Regions from separate parts of the Arthrobacter sp. 05T410 genome, predicted to be linked through region 2. Evidence: riboswitches for the same ligand, from Rfam matches in the RefSeq annotation. Region 2 holds a riboswitch; the other holds the start of a gene.
What was found. A riboswitch is a leader RNA that binds a small molecule or an ion and turns the genes downstream of it on or off. The one in region 2 is predicted to bind glycine.
Positions count from the first base shown of each region.

Region 1: another riboswitch for glycine. It lies ahead of gcvP (aminomethyl-transferring glycine dehydrogenase); the one in region 2 lies ahead of gcvP (aminomethyl-transferring glycine dehydrogenase).

Region 1 covers NZ_JBFTLP010000030.1:28,668-38,830, reverse strand. The annotation lists gene gcvT (glycine cleavage system aminomethyltransferase GcvT) at 1-677, opposite strand, end outside; gene gcvP (aminomethyl-transferring glycine dehydrogenase) at 688-3,534, opposite strand; glycine riboswitch at 3,587-3,694, opposite strand; glycine riboswitch at 3,696-3,793, opposite strand; gene AC1DFR_RS21010 (hypothetical protein) at 4,098-5,057, shown strand; partial or broken gene AC1DFR_RS21005 (protein kinase family protein) at 5,068-5,532, shown strand; gene AC1DFR_RS21000 (KAP family P-loop NTPase fold protein) at 5,771-7,621, opposite strand; gene AC1DFR_RS20995 (TIGR04255 family protein) at 8,103-8,909, shown strand; gene AC1DFR_RS20990 (helix-turn-helix domain-containing protein) at 8,906-9,523, shown strand; gene AC1DFR_RS20985 (hypothetical protein) at 9,525-10,163, shown strand, end outside.
Region 2 covers NZ_JBFTLP010000016.1:3,333-13,495, reverse strand. The annotation lists gene AC1DFR_RS16765 (flagellar biosynthesis protein FlhA) at 1-997, shown strand, start outside; gene AC1DFR_RS16760 (hypothetical protein) at 975-2,309, shown strand; gene AC1DFR_RS16755 (carbon storage regulator) at 2,319-2,567, shown strand; gene flgN (flagellar export chaperone FlgN) at 2,582-3,097, opposite strand; gene AC1DFR_RS16745 (sigma-70 family RNA polymerase sigma factor) at 3,342-4,160, shown strand; gene AC1DFR_RS16740 (Dps family protein) at 4,327-4,806, shown strand; gene AC1DFR_RS16735 (MFS transporter) at 4,943-6,529, opposite strand; gene AC1DFR_RS16730 (TetR/AcrR family transcriptional regulator) at 6,597-7,136, shown strand; glycine riboswitch at 7,405-7,503, shown strand; glycine riboswitch at 7,505-7,619, shown strand; gene gcvP (aminomethyl-transferring glycine dehydrogenase) at 7,659-10,163, shown strand, end outside.

The DNA.
Region 1 (10,163 bases), on a different contig from region 2:
GCACCGGTTTCCAGCAGTGCTTCCCAGAGACCTGCCGCATCCTCGTTCGAGATGTAGATCTCGAAGCCGTCCTCGCCGGTGTAACCGGTGCGGGCGAGGAGCAGATCTTGTCCGTAGATCTGAACCTCAACCGCAGCGTAGTACTTCAGCTCGGTGACCAGGACATGCTGCTCGGCCGGGACCAGCGTCAGCAGGATGGCTTCGGCGTTCGGGCCCTGGACGGCGATCAGCGAGATCTCGGCGGAAACGTCTTCCACCGTCACGTCGAACCCGCCTTCTTGGGCAGAACCGGCCCTTTCGGCCAGTGCCGCGGCCACGACGTTGGCGTTGCCTGCGTTGGGGACCACCAGGTACTTGTCCTCACCGCGGCGGTAGGAGATGAGGTCATCGATGATGCCGCCGTCTTCCTGGCAGATCAGCGAGTACTTCGCCTTGCCGACGGCCACGGCCGACAGCTTCCCGGCCAGGGCGTAGTCGAGGAACGCCGCGGCGTCCGGGCCGGTGACCCAGACTTCGCCCATGTGGGAGAGGTCGAACAGGCCCGCGGCGTTGCGGACGGCGTGGTGCTCGGCGAGTTCGGAGCTGTACTTCAGCGGCATCTGCCAGCCGCCGAAGTCCGTGAAGGAGGCGCCGGCCTTTTTGTGCTGCTCGTAGAGAGCGGTGTAGTTCTCACTCATCAGAAAATCCTTAGTTTTCGAATTCGGAAAGCGGCGGGCAGGAGCAGACCAGGTTGCGGTCTCCGGCGGCGCCGTCGATGCGTCCGACCGGCGGGAAGTACTTGTCCTGCCTGAGTGTGTGGACGGGGAATGCGGCCTGCTCACGCGGGTACTCGCGGGTCCAGTCGGTGCTGACGACGGCGGCTGCCGTGTGGGGTGCGTTGCGCAGCGGGGAGTTCTCCACCGTGAAATCGCCGTTGGAGACCTGGTCGATCTCCTGGCGGATGGTGATCATCGCCTCGATGAAGCGATCGATCTCCGCAAGGTCCTCGGACTCGGTGGGCTCCACCATGAGGGTGCCCGCCACGGGGAAGGACAGTGTGGGGGCGTGGAAGCCGAAGTCGATGAGGCGCTTGGCCACGTCCTCGGCGGTGACGCCGGTCCTGGCGGTCAGTTCACGCAAATCCAGGATGCACTCGTGGGCCACCAGGCCGCTCTCCCCCGTGTAGAGCACCGGGAAGTGCTCATCCAGCCGGGATGCGATGTAGTTCGCCGCGAGCAGCGCGGACTTGGTGGCCTCGGTGAGGCCCTGGCCGCCCATCAACTTCACGTACGCCCAGGAGATCGGCAGGACACCGGCGGATCCGTAACGCGAAGCGGAGATGGCAACTCCCTTTCCCGGTTCGACCTTGTTCGCGTCCCCCGGCATGAACGGCGCCAGGTGGGCCTTTGCAGCAACCGGGCCAACGCCCGGTCCGCCGCCGCCGTGAGGGATGCAGAAGGTCTTGTGCAGGTTCAGGTGCGAAACGTCGCCGCCAAACTTGCCCGGCTGGGCCAGCCCGACGAGGGCGTTGAGGTTGGCGCCGTCGACGTAGACCTGGCCGCCGACGGCGTGGATCGCGTCGCAGACCTCGCGGACGTCGGCGTCGTACACCCCGTGGGTGGACGGGTAGGTGATCATGATGCAGGACAGGGCGTCCTTGTTGGCCTCGATCTTCGCCTGAAGATCCGCGTGGTCGATCGTGCCGTCCGAGGCTGTGGCCACGACGACCACCTTCATGCCGGCCAGCACGGCGGAGGCGGCGTTGGTGCCGTGCGCGGAGGCCGGGATCAGGCAGACGTTGCGCTGGGCCTCCCCGCGGGAGTGGTGGTAGCCGCGGATGGCCAGCAGGCCGGCGAGCTCGCCCTGGGAGCCGGCGTTCGGCTGGATGGAGACCTGGTCATAGCCCGTGATTTCGGCGAGGTCAGCTTCGAGGCCGCTGACGAGTTCCCGCCAGCCCTCGGTCTGGGAGTCCGGCGCGAAAGGGTGGATGGAGGCGAACTCTGGCCAGGAGATCGCTTCCATCTCGGCCGTGGCGTTCAGCTTCATGGTGCAGGAGCCCAGCGGGATCATGGTGCGGTCCAGGGCGAGGTCGCGGTCCGAGAGCTTGCGGATGTAGCGCAGCAGCTGGGTTTCGGAGCGGTGCGTGTTGAAGACCGGATGCTGCAGGAAGTCGGAGGTGCGCAGCACCCTCCCGGGCAGCTCGAAGCCCTTGGCCTCCACCACCGGACCGGCGCCAAAGGCGACGACGACCGCGGAGAGGACCTCCGGCGTCGTGGTTTCATCGACGGACACGCTAACTGTGTCCGCGTCGATGAGCCGCAGGTTGATGCCCCGGGCCTCGGCGGCGGCGATGACCTTGGCGGCCTTGCCGGGGACGCGGACCGTGAGGGTGTCGAAGAAGGACTCGCTCGCCAGTTCCCGGCCGGCGATCTTCAGCGTGGCGGCGAGGGCGCGGGTGTTGTTGTGGACGGTCTCGGCGATCGCCTTCAGTCCGTCCGGGCCGTGGTAGACGGCGTAGAACGAGGACACGATGGCCAGCAGTGCCTGCGCGGTGCAGATGTTGGACGTGGCCTTCTCGCGGCGGATGTGCTGCTCGCGGGTCTGCAGGGCCAGGCGGTACGCCGGGACGCCGGCGTTGTCTTTGGAGACGCCGACGATGCGGCCGGGGAGCGTGCGTTCCATGCCCTCGCGCACCGCCATGTACGCGGCGTGCGGGCCGCCGAAGAACAGCGGCACGCCCAGGCGCTGGGTGGAGCCGACGGCGATGTCCGCCCCCTGCTCGCCCGGAGGGGTGATCAGGGTCAGGGCAAGCAGATCCGCCGCCACGGTGACCAGTGCGCCGCGTTCTTTGGCCTCCGCGATCACGCCGGACTGGTCCCACACCCGGCCGGAGACGCCCGGCTGCTGGAGGACGAGACCGTTGATGTCGCCGTCGGGCAGACCGGCGGAGAGGTCAGCGACCTGCACCTCGAAGCCCAGCGCCTCCGCTCGGCCCCTGACGATGGCAATGGTCTGCGGGAGGCAGTCGGCGTCGAGGACGGTCTTGGCCCCGGCAGCGGACTTGTTTTTGTTGGCGCGGCGCATGAGAAGCACGGCCTCGGCAACCGCGGTGGCCTCGTCCAGGAGGGACGCATTGGCGACCGGGAGTGCGGTGAGGTCCTGGACCATGGTCTGGAAGTTCAGCAGCGCCTCGAGGCGTCCCTGGGAGATTTCCGGCTGGTACGGGGTGTAGGCGGTGTACCAGGCGGGGGCTTCGAGGATGTTGCGGCGGATCACCGGCGGGGTGACGGTGTCGTAGTAGCCCTGGCCGATCATCTGCACGGCCGTCTTGTTCTTGGAGGCGAGCTTGCGCAGTTCGGCCAGCACCTGGACTTCGCTGAGGGCGCTGTCCAGGGTGAGGGGCTTTTCCTGGCGGATGGAATCGGGGACCGCGTTGTCAACGAGGCCATCAACGCTGTCGTAGCCGACGGCCTTGAGCATGGTGTCGATGTCGGCCTGGCGGCGGGCGCCGATGTGGCGGTCTGCGAAGGTGGACGGGGACGATTGAACCGTCATGAGAGGAACTCCATAATTCAGGTGGCATCAAGACGCCACGATGATTCGGGTTCCTCCCCGCTCTGTATTGGACCTGAGAGTTTCCGTTTTGCCCTGCTGATAGCAGCGCGCCACTTGCACCGTCGGTGAGCCCGATTGCCCGGACTGCTTTCCAGAGTTGCCTTGCCGCGGCGGTACGTGGGCCTGAGAGATTCCTGGGGAGGATTTGCTCCTACGGCGCCTGCTGAACGTACCGGCAGGACTCTCCCGCCGCAGATCATAAGCTGTGCCACTGGTCGGTGACACAGCTCACAATTTATCCGGTTCCCGGGCAGGATGCAAAATTTATTTCAATTGAGTCGCTGTTCCCTCGGACGACGGCGGGAGCTCTTCGCCGTCGTCCGCTTGCGTGGGTGAGGCGCATGAGGGCCGTGACGTTGATCCGGAACACGCGGTCCCAGAGGTCGTCGTCCACCTCGTGGATCGGACCCAGGAGGTTAATCCATTCGGTGCATTATTCTGGACGGGATACCTTACTTTCTCGTGCGCGCCCCTCCCAGAGCGCCCATATGCAAGGAGCCTCCGTGAGCCTTCCGGATCAAGCGACGGAACAGGCAGCTCCCAGCCGACCACCAAGCCGGACTCCCGCCGGGGATGCCGCTTGGGGGTGGCTGATCGGGATCCTGGCAGGATTGCTCGGCTTGGGCCCTTGGCTGGTATCCGGCGCACAGCTCCCGTTGCAGAACTTGTGGGGCGCAGAGGTCATTCCAGACCAGATGCCTGTGTCGTTACTGCCGCTAAGCCAGTACGAACTCACCACGATCGTGGCCCTCCTCACCGTAGGAGGTGCAGCGGCCGGACTCGCGGTGCGCATCTGGTCTCCTGCCCGACGGCGGCTGGTGGCGTGGTGCGCGGCAGCCGGCGTTCTTGTGGTTCAGTTCACGGCGGCCGCCCAGTCCTTTACAGTGCTCGACGGCGGCTTGACGGGCGGAACAACGGCGAGCCTCTACTTCGCCGGGTTACTCGCGGGCGTGACCGCCTCGCTCGCTGCGGCCCTCGTGGCGCACCTGATGCTCTGCTCAAGGTCACGGAGCCTGACGGCATTGGGCGCCGGACTCATGGCGGTGCCGTTCGCGTCGTGGACGGTGGAGTGGGTTGTCGGCTTTGTTGGGCACATCAACGTCCCCGTCGCAGTGCCGTCAATCGCTCACTGGATTCCCGCCATCCTCGTTGGATGCGCCCTGGCATGGTGCGGCCTTCGTCCTGCGCGGCGGACCGCGGTGTGGGTCGTGAATCTTGCCCTGTTGTGGGTGGTTCCCGCCCTGTTCATCTCCGTCGACTACGTCCTGGGAACCCGTGTACTGGCTGGCGATCTGCAGGAGATGCTGTTGATGAGTCGGCAAATCTTGGCGGCAACACTTGGACCCGAGGGCGGAGCAGCTCCCAAAATCTTGCTGGCCCTGGTCATCGCATCGGCGGGGCTGGGTGCCAAATCCATTGCCGCTCGCCGGCGACCGGACGCGCCCACCTTCCCGTCCACGTAAAATCGGGGCGCCGACCGTGATCCGCGAGGAAGCCCCGCTGGGGGTCGGGTCGCTGCAGTGGTTCATCGAGTGCGACTTCCGCGAGCACTACTTCACGCTGTTCGAGGACGCCCCAGAGACCCACCGCGACCTGGCGCGAATGACCCTGTTCGACTACGTCGCCAACAACACCGACCGCAAGAGCGGGCTCGTGCTGCGCGGCGACGACGGACGGGTCTGGGGCATCGACCACGGACTCTGCTTCTCCGCCGCTTTCAAACTCCGCACCGTGATCTGGGACTTCGCCGGCGAACCCATCCCCGATGCCTTGCTCGAGGACATCGCCCCGCTCGCCGAGGCCGCTCCTCCCGAGGTGGCCGAGCTCCTCGACGACGACGAGGTCACCGCCCTGCAGCGCCGCGTCCAGCGCCTGCTGCACGCACGGGTCCTGCCGGTTGACCGCACCGGCATGCGCTACCCCTGGCCGCTCGTTTGAGCGCCCGCTCGGGCCACGCGTTCGCGCGTTTGGCGTCAAGGGCATGTACCTCCCCGTCTTCCCGGGCCGCCTCGAAGGCGAAGACCCGCTCGGGGATCTGCTCATCCAACTTCATGGCTGCAGCGGACGGTGCAGGCCTCTTGCCGGTGGTTCAGGCTGGTGCATGCGGCTTCTGCAACTTCAACAAGTGCATCCACTAAGCACCAGAAGTGTTGCGCATCTGATGGTCTGAACGCCTTCATCCCTCCAGTGACAACCGCTCCCGCTTGGCACGGTAGTTCAGGACAACGTCGTACACCTTTATCAGGAGATCGCAGAGCTCATCGATCCCATCCTTCTCAGTTATGCCGTCTAGGAACAGCGGGTATCCAGTCGAGCGGATGCGTAACATGGCTCCCGTCGGCCCGCCATCGTCAGGGAATATTTGCTCGAGCTCGGCGACAAGGTCGTCCCATTCCTCACCAAAAGGCCTACTTGGGTGCTCCGCGTCGCTGACAGCACGCCCAAAGGTGATGTTCAGCCCCTTGCGGCTGTATCCGATGGCGGCAAACCTTGGCCGGGCCCGCGGACCTAGCTTCAAAACGTGGTCGGCATCCTTCGAGGTATATAACGTGATCACCTTCGCCGAGTTCTGGGCGATCATGCTGAACTCTCGACGGCCGAGGCGGGAGGCGAGACCGTCAGCCAGGGCACTTAGTAGCTCTGCTGTACGCTCGCTGCTGTTCGCCCGCACGGACTCGACCACTTCCGGAACGCCGATTGACTTCCCTTCGTCCTGTGTCTCGTTGCTTCGGGCACTGCCGACAGACGTCACCTGGGAGAGCGCTATCGCCCGACGCAAAACCGCAAGATCGAGTTGACCGTCCTTGTCGCTTGACAGCACCCCCAGATGCTCTCGGAATCGGCGGAACGCGCGCACATCGGTCATCTCGAGGTCGAAGGCCTTCGCAAGCGCGATGGCATCGTCATCTCCCACTCCGCCAGAGAGAACTTCGTCTAGGTCGTCCTCCGCCCCGCGCTCCTCGATCACTTGTCGGTGCAGCTCGGGATATGCTGCCTGCGCGCACAGCAGCGCGAAGACGATGAGGGGCAGTCTCGTCTCTGCGTCGAATAGCGGCGTGCCTTGCGAAGAGAGAATCAGTTGCAGCAATTCGAAAGAGTTGAGCAGACGCTTAATGGATCGAGGGTTTGTGCCTACCGACTCCCGAACGACTTTAAGGTACTTGTCGAAGTCGTCCGCACCGTCGCGTCCGATTACGCCGGAGCGGTCGAGTGCTTCTCTCAGAATCTCGTCGACTTCGAAGGAAGCCACTGGCATCGAGAACGGCACCTGGATGATCTTGTCGAAGTACTGGCGAGCCTTTTTCGTCTTGAACTCGCTTCCGTACCGAATGCCCACCCCCCGCACCACTACGTCGAAATCGAGCGCTAGGACGAATACACACTGTTTAACCTCGAAGAACAGTTTGAGGCTCTCGAGGATCTCAATGGCTCGACCCGGGTCCACCCGATCCAGGTCGTCAATAAAGATCGCGATCCGGTCGATGTTGTGCTCGTTGCAGTATTCGTGCACTGAGGTAGCGAACTGCTGGCGCATTAGCTTGAGTTCGGCAATGGCGTTAGGTGCCTCTTCGGAGTAGGTCGCGTTCTTCAACGACTCAACCACAGCGGATGCCAGGGGCGCCGTGCCGGTGGCAGCGCCGACTACGTCTGCACCGCCCTTGAGGACACCTGCGCCCATGGTCGCGACGAACCGCATAAGCTTCTTCGCGGTGCTTGAGCCCTTGGATATCGGGCGAATGATCTCGTGGGCCATAGAGAAAACGAGGGACTCACCTAGATCAAATTGGGAGTATAACCACGTGTTGAATTCAATCACTTCTACCGAGTCCGGCAGCAACGACTGTACGAAGTTAAGTGCGGTCGATTTGCCGCTTCCCCAGTCTCCTTGGACCGCGATTGTCATCGGCGTCTGGCATTCGGCGATGAACGAGGCAAGGCCCGCGTAGTACGCCTCGACATTGAGTCGATCCCGCCCCTCCGAGGGAACGACCGGAAGGTCAACGTAGCCGTATGGTCCGTGCAGCATGGTATTTTCAGTCCGGTTGGGGTTCACAACTCGAGACTCTAATGTTGGACGGAACGCTTGGCCAATTGGAATCTCGCCACCCGTACGTGGGACAGTCAACGGACTGATGGACCAGTTAGGCTGCCCCAGAGATTAGTTTGCTTGTGTCGGCTATGCAGGTTTGCGGTGCTGTACCCATGGTTCCATGAGGGATTTGCCTATGTCGCCGGGCAGACCGCGAACGTCATCCTGGAGCACGCCGGAATGCTTCCTAACTTGACTACCGACCAGATGGAACGTCCGCTCGGGCGCGGGAGTGACTTCAGGCCTAAGAGCCATTCATGGGTCGTGGTCAAACGGACGGTGCCGATGGCATCCTCCCAGGAAGCTGGGCTGCGTCCCAAATGTGGTCGTGAGCCCACAAAGATACTGTGACCCACCTCACATAACAACGTTGAAACTACCGGCATGTCTGAGTGCCATGTGAAGTACAGTGTGAAGCATGGCGGACTACCTCTCTAATAATCCCTTCACAGGAGAACCCGTGGAGGAGACTCAATTGGCGGCAGCGCCCCTAATTCTTGTTATTAGCCAGATCCGCTGGCCCCAAATAACAACGATGACAGGTGACATCAGCAGTATTGCAAATTCCTTCGGTCGCGCAATCGCCCACGATTACCCGATAAATAACCAACACAAAGAAGTTCAGTACCAGCTTTCTCCGCAAGGCATATCCCAGTCCCAGGGTGATGATATTTACGAGTGGACGAGTGCGGATGGGGACTGGAGCATTCTAGTTTCACAGCGTTTCATGACGCTCCAGACTAAGAATTACACTAATCGAAACGACTTCTTCACACGGATGGAGGCTGCCCTGAAGACACTTCTGTCTATAGTGGAGATTCCTGTTGTGGAACGAATTGGCTTCCGTTACACCAATCGCATTTCGAAAGCGGAAGACTTTGAGCGACTCAACGACCTAGTTGAAATTCCGGCCCTCGGCTCCTCCGATTTTGGCAAATCAGTTGAGATGGTACACACCTTGACGGAAGCGGTGTACAAAGTAGACGAATCCCACCTGCGAGTACGGTCAGCCCAGCTACCTAAGGGGGCCACCATTGATCCTGTCATACCTCCGATTGATGCGAAGAGCTGGTTGCTAGATCTCGATGCATCTTCCGAGGCGAGAATCTCCTTAGATCCGACTCACAGCATGGCAAAGGCAACAGAATTGGCGTCACTGGCTTATGCGTATTTCAGGTGGGCGGTCAAGCCTGAATTCTTGAATCATTTTGGAGGCCACAAATGACGACTCAATTGGTGATTCCCGACAGCTCCACTCAGCACCGGAATGACAAGACTTGGTCTGAACCCAACCGGCCGGTGCAGAACCTTGGTGTCGGCTTGCTAGCCCTCATGATGACGACCACGGGTGTCCCAGCAACACCTGTGCTCGATTCCCAAATCATCTGCGAAGGCTTCACTGGAACTTGGCTAAACAATGAGGCATCAACTCGCCTCTACTCCGACATTTCGGCGCTGGCCTCTTCAATCACTTTCTCAACTGTTGCGGATGCAGCGCCAGACCAGCCTCAGCGGCCTAGCACTGCGGAGTCAGTGCGCAGACTCCACGCGGATTCCGGTCTCACTTGGGAACAACTTGCGCGCCTCTTCGGCGTCTCTCGGAGAGCCGTTCACCACTGGGCCAGCGGAGGACGCATGAATGCCCTCAACGAGGAACAATTGAGTGAAATGCACGACGTAATCAGCCGACTCCCTAGCGGCAACCCGGCAGAACGTCGTTCACTTATTCTTGCCACTCCCCCTGAAGGACCCAGCATCTTTGAAAAGCTCAAATCTCGGCACCCGCATTCGGAAATTCTGCAGGTCGCTGCTTACACCCCGGACAGTCTCATCGGCTGACTTGGGTACCGGAGATGTAACAGTCCCGTCAGCAGCAGATAACGGGACTGCCCAAGACGACGCGACCATTGCCGCATGTGGCGTGCTACGCCAGGGTGATGTGCTGGATTTCTATTCTCTTCCGATCGTCGGTGCAGACGCATTGGGGGAAGTAGCTTATCCCTATGGCGTCGCTATCATCACCCAGACTTGTGATCTCGTTCAGCCCTCCAAGCCTTATGCCGTGGTTGCCCCCGTGGTGCAATTGGCCCCGAACAAGAGTGGCATGGCTAAGAGCGGCCGTATGCCCCAATATGTCCATCTTTCCGGTTTCTGCCAGGACAATTACTTCGTTGACCTTGCACATTGCTCTACCGTGACGAAATCAGCGTTGGTTGAGCGCGAGCGTCTTTCATCCGGGGTAGATCCGAACGACTCCGTGGCAGTAAGCAAATTCGCCGCCCAGATAGGTCGCAAATTCAGTAGATTCCCTTTTCCTGACGAGGTGCAGCCTTGGTTTCGCCCGCTCCAAGAAAAAATCACCAAGGGGCATGGCAAGGAGTCTTCACTGGGACGGCTCCTTCGAGAGACGGTCGATTTGAGAATCCAGTCCAACGACTGGAACTCAACCGGCATGCATCTGACCATCCACGTAATCGTG
Region 2 (10,163 bases):
ACCTGACCTCGTGGATATGGTCTCCGGCGCCTCCGATGACCTCCTGGCCCGGGTCCGGTCCCTGCGGCACAAGATCGCCATGGAACTTGGCCTGGTCATCCCGCCGGTGCGCACCCGGGACAGTGTAGACCTGCCGCCGGCGACCTACGCCATCCGGATTGCCGGCGTGGAAGCCGGCCGCGGCACGGCCCCCAGCGGCCAGATGCTCGCCCTGGGCGAGAACCTGGACTCGCTCCCGGGCCCGGCGATGATCGAACCCGTGTTTGGGCTCGCCGGGAAATGGATTCCGGGGGAGATGCGCCACAACGCCGAAATGACAGGTGCCACAGTGATCGACCGGGTCTCCGTTCTGGTCACCCACCTGTCCTCGATCGTCGCGGCGAACGCTGCCCGGCTGCTGTCCCGCGAGGACGTCCGCGTGCTGACCGAGGGCGTGCGCAAGCAGAGCCCCTCCGCCGTCGACGAACTGACCCCGGCCCTGCTCTCCCTCGCCGAGCTGCAGCGCGTCCTCCAGGGCCTGCTGGATGAGCAGGTGCCCATCAACGACCTCGCCCGGATCTATGAGGCCCTCACGCTCCGCGCCAAGATTTCCACGGATCCGGAATCGCTTGTGGAAGCCGCCCGGCAGGCCCTGGGCCCCGCCCTCACGGCCAAGTTCATGGACGGCGAGGTGCTCAACGTCATCATGATCGACCCCGTCCTGGAACAACACATGCTCGAGGACATGCGGCCCGCGGAGGGCGGCAGCCAGATCGTCATGGGGCAGGAACGCCTCGACGCCGTGCTGCGCTCGGTGCGGTCCGCCGTCGACGCCGCGGCCGCCGCCAACCGCCAGGCCGTGCTTGTCTGTGCACCCGCGCTCCGGCCCGCCATCTACCGCCTCGTCGGGGCGCAGCCGGGATCCGTGCCCGTGTTGTCCTACCGCGAGGTGACCTCCGCCAACGTCCGGATCGAAACAGTAGGAGTGGTGCGCCATGCCGAACCGCTATCGGCTTAAGGGAGCCTCGCTCGAGGAAATCCGCCGCAAGGCAGAACAGCTGTACGGTCCGGCGGCCCGGATCGTTTCCGCCGAACGCGTCAGCAGCCCCGGAATCGCCGGCCTCTTCGCCCAGGACCGCTACGAGGCCATGATCGAGCTCCAGTCCAAACACGAGGTCGTCACCGGCGAGGTGGTGCCTGACGCCGACATCCTGGCCGGGGCCGATTCCGGCCCGGCGACTGGTGGTCCCGCCGGGGAGACCGCCGCCGGGGAGACCACCGCCGGGGAGACCACCGCCGGGGCGGCTTCCGCGGGCACTGTTCCGGGCACTGTTCCGGGCACCGTTCCGGGCGCCGGGACCCCCGCCGGGAAGTACGACGCCGGAGCCGCGGCGGCAGCACCGGCCCCGCCGGCGGCCCGGACCGCAGCGCAGGCGGGCCCGGCCGGAGGGCCGGCACGGCCCGCCGCCCCGACCCATCACCTGCAGGGCGCCGCCATCGCCGCACTCCTGGAGGAGGCGGACGCCGCCGAGCTGAGCCTGCACCGGCCCGCTCCTGCCGGTGTGTCCACCGAATCGCGGGACTTCGCCGAGCTGCTGGAACAGCTCGGTACCGGGCTCCGGACCCCGACAGATCCGCCCGCCGCAGCGCCGGACGCCGCCGTCGGGAGCCCTGCGCACCCGGCCGGCGCCGCCGCCGTCGGGAGCCCCGCGCACCCGGCCGCCGTCGCGCACCCGGCCGCCGTCGGGAGCCCTGCGCACCCGTCCGCCGTCGCGCCGGGCAACGCTGCGGGTGCCCCGGCTCCGGCTCCGCTGACCGGCGTCGGCGATCTCGTGCTCCTGATCGGGCTGGGGGAGGACGCGATGGATACCGCCCTGGCCATGTCCATGGCCTCCGGAGGTGCCGATGTGCGCACCGCCGGTGAGCTCTCCGCCTATGGCCACCTGCACGTCGACGGACGCCAAAGTGCCACGGCCGCGCGCGCCCATGCCGTGGTGACGGAGCGCACCGTCCTGGTGGCGTTCGGACTGGGCAAAGCCCGCAACGCCCTGGCCCGGGTGCCGTCCGTGGCGGCGCTCTCCGCCGACCAGGTCTGGGTTGTGGTCGATGCCGGACGCAAGCACGAGGACACGGCGCGCTGGGTCGGCGTGCTGTCCGCCCAGCTCAACGTGACCGCGGTGGCGGTGGTCGGCGCCTCGGAGACCGGGTCGCCTGAAAGCGTCAATGGCCTGGGACTGCCCGTGGGCTGGATCGACGGGCGCCCCGCCGGGCCCGAACCGACATGGCAGAACCGGCGGGAATCGTACGATGCTCCCCGGACTGAAGGGTAGATTGAGAGGATGCTGGTACTTACACGCAAGCCGGGCGAACAGATCATGATCGGCGACGGCATCGTCATCACTGTTCTGGAAGGCCGCGGCGACGGTGTTCGGATAGGCATTGAGGCGCCCCGCGGTGTGCCGATCCAGCGCCGGGAAGTCATCGAAGCCATCGCAGCGGCGAACCTCGCGGCGGCGGAAGCGGGCCCGGACGCCGAGGAGGCGCTGCGCGGCCTCATGCCGCCGCGCGCCACTCCCGCCGACGGCTGAGGACCCGCGCCGGATCAGACATGGTCCCCGCCGAGATACTGGGCCAGGAGCGGCTGGGCTGAACGCCGGACCACGGCGAGGGACCGCTCCAGGTTTCCTCCCATGGTCAGCTGGTCCAGAAGCCCGGCCGTGCCCGCCGGGCCGGCGCGTCCCGGCATCGGGAGGCTCCGCAGCGCATCCTCATTCACGCGGGAAGCCTCGCCCAGCCGGGCCAGGAGTGCGTGCAGGGCGTCCAGATGCTCGCGCAGGATCTCGGGCCAGGGCCCGGCGGGAGCGGCCGCAATCAGTTCGACGAGCGTGGTCTGTGCCGGCAGGCCCCATTGGGCCGCCACGGCAGCAGACTCGACGCTCCGGGCCAGGGCTTCGAAGCGCAGGCGGTCCAGCACGGTTTCAATCTCGGAGGCCATGAAGCTCAGCCATTCCAGATTCCCGGCCACGACGTGCAGGCGCTGCGTTTCCAGCCTGAAGAGGAGTAGCTCCAGCTGCCGCCGCTCCTGCCACAGTGCCGCGGAGAGATCACTTGCGCTCATGTGCCCCATTCTCTTTCCGCCCCGTGAATCACAGCTTCGGGGCGGTCACCGCATTTTTCGCACAGCTTTTCCCTGAGGGTACACGCAGATCTTGGAACAGGTGATAGGTTTCCTCCATGGGTGCTGCGCCCCTGCTTGCGAACGCTGACTCCAATGGGGGGAGCACCGGTCGGTTTTGGGTGCGGCTCTCGGCGTTTTAAGGGTCGAGGACCCTTCGGATCCGGTCTCATGGGGGGACACAGTATTGAATCGCGTGGAACGCAACGAGATGGTCACGCAGCACCTTCCGCTGGTGGGGTATCTCGTCTCAGATTTGTGCTCGAAGGCGTCACACCTTTCTCGCGATGACTTGGCGTCAGCCGGCGCTATTGCCTTGATTACCTCGGCCGATTCGTTCGATCCAGGCCTCGGGGTGCCGTTCGGCGCTTTCGCGCGCCGGCGTATCCTTGGCGCCTTCGCAGACGAGATGCGGGCCAGCGACTGGGCCACCCGATCCGCCCGCCGCCGGATCAAGGAAACCATGTCCGTGCAGGAAACCCTGGCGTCCGCCCTGGGCCGCACCCCCACAGTGGACGAGATCGCCTCTGCCCTGGGCGTCCAGCAGAGCGTTGTGGAGGCCGCGCTCGCGGATGCCTCGCGCACATTGACGCCCCTCGACGAGGCCGTGGTGGACACCCTGGCCGCCGAAACCCTCACCCCGGAACACTCCGTGCTCGCGGACGAACGGCTCCAGTACCTTCGGGCCGCCGTGAAATCCCTTCCGGAACGGATGCGCTACGTGGTGGAGGAGATCTATTTCGGAGACCGCACGGTCAAAGACCTGGCCGCGGAACTCGGATCCACGCACGCAGCGGTGTCCCAGCAGCGTTCGGAAGCCATCCGGCTCATGCGCGACGGCCTGAGCGCCCACTACGCCGACGACCCCGAGCAGCCGTTCCAGCCCCAGTCCAGGATTACCCCGAGGCGGCGCAACGACTACCTCACCCAGCTGTCCGAATCCACCTCCGGCGGCATCACACGGGCCGTGTTCCCGCGTGGGCCCATCCTCAACGAGGCCGTCTAAACCGCCCCAAAAACGGTTAGTAAGCCGACTTAGTAAGCTGACCGAGAAATTCCTCCCAGAAGCATCGCGGCCCGGCGCCGCGCTGCGGTAGCGTCGGAAGCATCGGCCGGGGTGCCAGCAATGGCATGCGCGGCCCGCACGGCACCGGTTCTATCGAGGAGGATTCATGAAAGCATCACCCACATTGACGACCAACCTGCAGGCAGTACTGGTGGACCTGATCGAACTCCACGTTCAGGGCAAGCAGGCACACTGGAACATCGTCGGGACCAACTTCAGGGACCTTCACCTCCAGCTGGATGAAATCATCGACGCCGCCCGGGGATTCGCGGATGACCTTGCCGAGCGCATGCGTGCCCTCCACGCCCTCCCGGACGGCCGAAGCTCCACGGTTTCCAAGTCCACCGCACTGGCCGAGTTCCCGAAGGGCCTGATCAACACGAAGGACGCCATCGAGCGGATTGTCGCCGCGCTTGAGGCGGCCGTCGGCACGATGCGCAAGGTCCATGACGAAGTGGACGAGGAAGATCCCACCACCGCGGATCTGCTGCACGAGTTCATCGCCAAGTTTGAGCAGTACGCCTGGATGGTGAATGCCGAGACCATGCGGGCCACCGCCAGCGTGACCACCCCGGACAGCAAGTAGGGACCGGCTCCCACCAGCCCCCCAAGAAACAGCAGCGTCCGGCGCCGGGAGGATACCCGGCGCCGGACGCTGCTGTTTAAGGGCTGGAACCCCTTGACGCTGACGACGGCGTGACGCTGACGGCGGCCGCTGAGCCCTATTGGGCCTTCGGCACCGACCGCAGGACGACGGCGGCCAGGACGCAGGCCCCGGACATCAGAACCAGTGCAATGGACGCTGTGACGTGCACGCCCGAGTCGAAGGCGGTGCGCGCGGCCGCCGTCACCGCCTCGGCCAGGGGCGCCGGAAGCATCCGGGCCAGATCCACAGCGCCGGCCAGGGTTTCACCGGCCTGGCTGGTGGCCGCCGCCGGGGCGAGTTCGGACACGCCCGCGGGAAGCCGGAGGTTGCCCTGGTAGGAGGCCGTCAGGATTGAGCCGAGAATCGCCGTACCCAGCAGGGACCCCACTTCGTAGCCCGTCTCGGAGATAGCGGCGGCTGCCCCTGCCTTGTCGGCGGGCGCCGCACCCAGGATCAGGTCATTGGAGATCGTCTCCGCGGCGCCCACCCCCAGGCAGAGCACCAGCAGGGCGGCAAGGAGCAGCGACGGGCCCTGGCTGTGGTCGCCGAATGCCACCACGAAATAGCCCGCCGCGCTCAGCAGCAGGCCGCCGGCCACCACAAAGCCGGGCCGCACCTTGCGCACCAGCGGGACCACGAGCAGCCCCGCTACAACCGTGGCGATGAGGGCCGGGACCATGGCGACGCCGGAGGCCGAGGGGGACTGGCCCTCCAGCAGCTGCAGGTGCTGGGCCAGGAAGAGGATGAAGCCGTTGAAGGAGAACAGTGCCAGGACGTTGGCCACAATGGCCGTACTGAAGATCCGGTTGCCAAACAGGCTGACGTCGAGCATCGGCGCGGTGCTGTGGTCTGTCCTGTGGATACGGGCAAGCGCGCGTTGCCGCCGGATGAACACATAGCCCATGAGCAGGCCGGTTCCGATGCTCGCGAAGGCCTCGGGAGCCGGCCCGTGGGTGGCAAGGGCTTTGATCCCGTAGACCACCGGCACCATGACCAGCAGGGACAGGGCAATGCTGGGCACGTCCACCCGGCCCGGCTTCGGATCGCGGGATTCCGGGATCAGGGCCGGCCCGAGCAGCAGCAGCGGCAGGATGATCGGCACCGCGACCAGCAGGACGGCGCCCCACCAGAAGTGTTCCACCAGCCAGCCGCCGACAATCGGGCCGAGGGCGGCGCCGCCGGAGAAGCCGGCGGCCCAGACCGCCACCGCCAGCCTGCGCCGGTTGGGCTGCGGAAAGATGTTCCGGATCAGCGACAGCGTGGACGGCATCAGCATGGCGCCGAAAAGGCCAAGCCCGGCGCGGCCGGCGATCAGCCATTCCGCACTCGGCGCGAACGCCGTCACGGCCGACACCGCGGCAAAGCCCGCGCTGCCCACGAACAGCAGCCGGCGCCGGCCGATCCTGTCGCCCAGGGAACCCATCGCGACCAGGAGTCCGGCCAGGACCAGGGGATAGGCATCGACGATCCAGAGCAGTTCGACGCCGGAGGCGGTCAGGCTGCTGGCGATGGCCGGCAGGGCGAACGTGAGCGCGGTGTTGTCCACGGCCACGAGCAGGACGGGGAACATCAGCAGGGCCAGCGCCACCCAGTCACGCCACGGTGCCCGGGGCCCGGTGGCCGCAGGAGTGCTGGTGGCTACGGTGATCGATGGAATGCTCATAAGGATAACTGTACCGTCTGGACGGTACAGTTAAGAAATGCGCGCGCGGACAGGCATGATGGGAGGCATGCCCAGGAAACCCGTCGCCCGCGAGGCCGTCCTCGATGCCTTCGAATCCCTGCTCATCGAAGTCGGTGAACGCGCCGCGACGCTGGACGCCGTCGCGCGCCGGGCCGGCGTCTCCAAGGGCGGCCTGCTCTACCATTTTCCGACCAAAGAGGCCATGATCGCGGTCCTGCTGGAACGGCTGGACCGGCTCCTGGCTGCCGATGTTGCGGCCATGGCGGCAGCCCCGGAAGGGGCGGCGGCGTACTTCATCAAGTCCTCGGTGTGGGCGGACACGCCCATGGACCGGGTCTTCGTGGCGGCCACGCGGCTCGCCGAGGTGGCGCACGGGGAAACGCTCCGCCGCTTCGCCGCCGGCCAGGCGAGCTGGCTGGAACTGCTGGCGGCCGACGTCGGGCCCGCCATGGCGAAGGCCGTCCTGTGCATGGGGGACGGGCTGTACTTCAACGCCATGCTGGCGCGGGGTCCCGGCGGGCCGCCGCCGGAAGTCGAGGCGGACGTCCAGAGCCTCCTGGCCGCCGTCGAGCGCCTGCGCGGCTGAAGCCCACACCCACCCCCTCCGACCCCCTACTCCCCGCCGACCCCCTACTCCCCGCCGAATTCGCCGGAAGCGTTCGAGTACGCCGGAAAGTTGCGGCGACTCCGGGCGTTTCCGGCGAATTCGCGCCGCCGGATTCGCCACCGGGTGGCTCGTGGCCCGTAACCTGGGTCCGCCGCCGGGAGGGAGTTTGCGGACGCGCGCCCGGCATAGGACAATGAGAGCTGTGACTGTAGTCACCCCCGATTGAACGCCTAATTAAATACGCCTTTGATCTGCGGCGGGAGAGTCCTGCAAGTAGGTACAAGCAGGCGCCGTAGGAGCAAACCCTCCCCAGGAATCTCTCAGGCCCATGTACCGCCGCGGCAAGGCATCTCTGGAAAGTAGCAGGCGTGTCCCGGACATGCTGTGCTCACCGACGGTGCAAGCGGAGCCCTGAAACGCGGGCTGCGCGGAAACTCTCAGGTCCAATACAGAGCGGGGAGGAACCCGAATCAATGTGGCGTACCCTGCGCCGCCTGAGTTATGGAGTTCCTTGTGACTGTTACCCCAGCCTCCACGTCCTTCGTTGACCGGCATATCGGCGCGCGCCGCCAGGCCGACGTCGACGCCATGCTGAAGGCTGTCGGCTACGACACCGTCGACGCCCTGGTGGACACCGCCGTTCCGAAGGACATCCGCCAGGACGCCGACCTCGCGCTCGCCGCGGCCCTGAGCGAGGTCGAAGTCCTCGCCGAGCTGCGCAAGCTGGCGTCGAAGAACAAGACCGCCGTGCAGATGATCGGGCAGGGCTACTACGACACGCTCACCCCGCCGGTGATCCGCCGCAACATCCTCGAAGCCCCGGCCTGGTACACCGCGTACACGCCCTACCAGCCGGAGATCTCGCAGGGCCGGCTTGAGGCGCTGCTGAACTTCCAGACCATGGTCCAGGACCTCGTCGGCCTGCCGATCGCCAACGCCTCCCTGCTGGATGAAGCCACCGCCGTGGCCGAGGCCGTGCTGATGATGCGCCGCGCGAATAAGAACAAGACGGCGCACGACGGCAAGACCGTCCTCGACGCCGACTGCCTTCCCCAGACCATCGCGATCGTCAAGGGCCGTGCCGAGGCCCTCGGCTTCGAGGTCGAGGTCGCCGACCTCTCCAAGGGCCTGCCCGACGGGGTCATCAACGGCGTCGTCCTGCAGCAGCCGGGCGTCTCCGGCCGCGTGTTCGACCACACCGCCGTGATCGCCGACGCCAAGGAACGCGGCGCCCTCGTCACCGTCGCGGCAGATCTCCTCTCCCTGACCCTGATCACGTCCCCGGGCGAGCAGGGCGCTGACATCGCCGTCGGATCCGCCCAGCGCTTCGGCGTGCCGCTGTTCTTCGGCGGACCGCACGCCGCCTACATGGCCGTCCAGAAGGGGCTCGAGCGCTCCATGCCCGGCCGCCTCGTGGGTGTCTCCAAGGACAACGCCGGCGTTCCCGCCTACCGCCTGGCCCTGCAGACCCGCGAGCAGCATATCCGCCGCGAGAAGGCCACCTCCAACATCTGCACCGCCCAGGCCCTGCTGGCCATCGTGGCTTCCTTCTACGCCGTCTACCACGGCCCGGACGGGCTGAAGGCAATCGCCCAGGCGGTACACGTCCACGCGAAGACCATCGCCGCCTCCCTGAAGGCCGCCGGTCTGGACGTGCTGCACACCTCTTTCTTCGACACCATCACCGTCTCCGTGCCGGGCCGGGCAGCTGAGATCATCGCGGCAGCCGACGCCAAGGGCGTCAACCTGCGCGCCATCGACGCCGACACCGTCGGCATCTCCGCCGACGAGGCCACGACGGTGGCCGTCGTCGCCGACGTCATTGCCGCATTCGGCGCGTCCGTGACTGCCGCGGCTGCAGGCACGGACACTGCGTTCGGCCTGGACCCCGCCGTCGAGCGCACCTCCGACTACCTGCAGCACCCGGTGTTCAACACGCACCGTTCCGAGACCCAGCTGCTGCGCTACATCCGCCGCCTCTCGGACCGCGACCTTGCCCTGGACCGGACCATGATCCCGCTGGGCTCCTGCACCATGAAGCTGAACGCCACCGCCGAGATGGAGGCCATCTCGTGGCCCGAGTTCGCCTCCATCCACCCGTTCGCCCCGGAATCCCAGACCGCCGGCTGGCGTGAACTGATCGAGGACCTCGAAGGCCAGTTGACCGAGATCACCGGCTACGACCAGGTCTCGATCCAGCCCAACGCCGGTTCCCAGGGCGAGCTCGCCGGGCTGCTGGCGATCCGCGGCTACCACCTCTCCCGCGGTGATGCCCAGCGCAACATCTGCCTGATCCCGGCCTCCGCGCACGGCACGAACGCGGCCTCGGCCGTGTTGGCCGGCATGAAGGTCGTGGTCGTGGCCACGGCTTCGGACGGCACGATCGATCACGCGGACCTGACCGCCAAGATCGAGCTGCACAAGGATGCGCTGTCCTGCATCATGATCACCTACCCGTCCACGCACGGGGTGTACGACGCCGATGTCCGCGAGGTCTGCGACGCGGTCCACGCCGCCGGCGGCCAGGTCTACATCGACGGCGCCAACCTCAACGCCCTCGTCGGGCTGGCCCAGCCCGGCATGTTCGGCGGCGACGTCTCGCATCTGAACCTGCACAAGACTTTCTGCATCCCGCACGGCGGCGGCGGACCGGGCGTCGGCCCGGTCGCGGCCAAGGCGCACCTGGCCCCGTTCATGCCGGGCAACGCTGTTGATCCCGCCAACGGCGCCGACGGCACCCCGATCTCCGCCTCCCGCTACGGCTCGGCCGGCGTGCTGCCGATCTCCTGGGCCTACGTGAAGCTGATGGGCGGCCGCGGCCTCACCGAGGCGACCAAGTCCGCGCTGCTCGCGGCGAACTACATCGCGGCCCGCCTCAACGACTCCTTCCCGGTGCTCTACACCGGCGAAGGCGGCCTGGTGGCCCACGAGTGCATCCTGGACCTGCGCGAACTCACGGCCAAGACCGGCGTGACCGCCGAGGACGTGGCCAAGCGCCTGATCGAC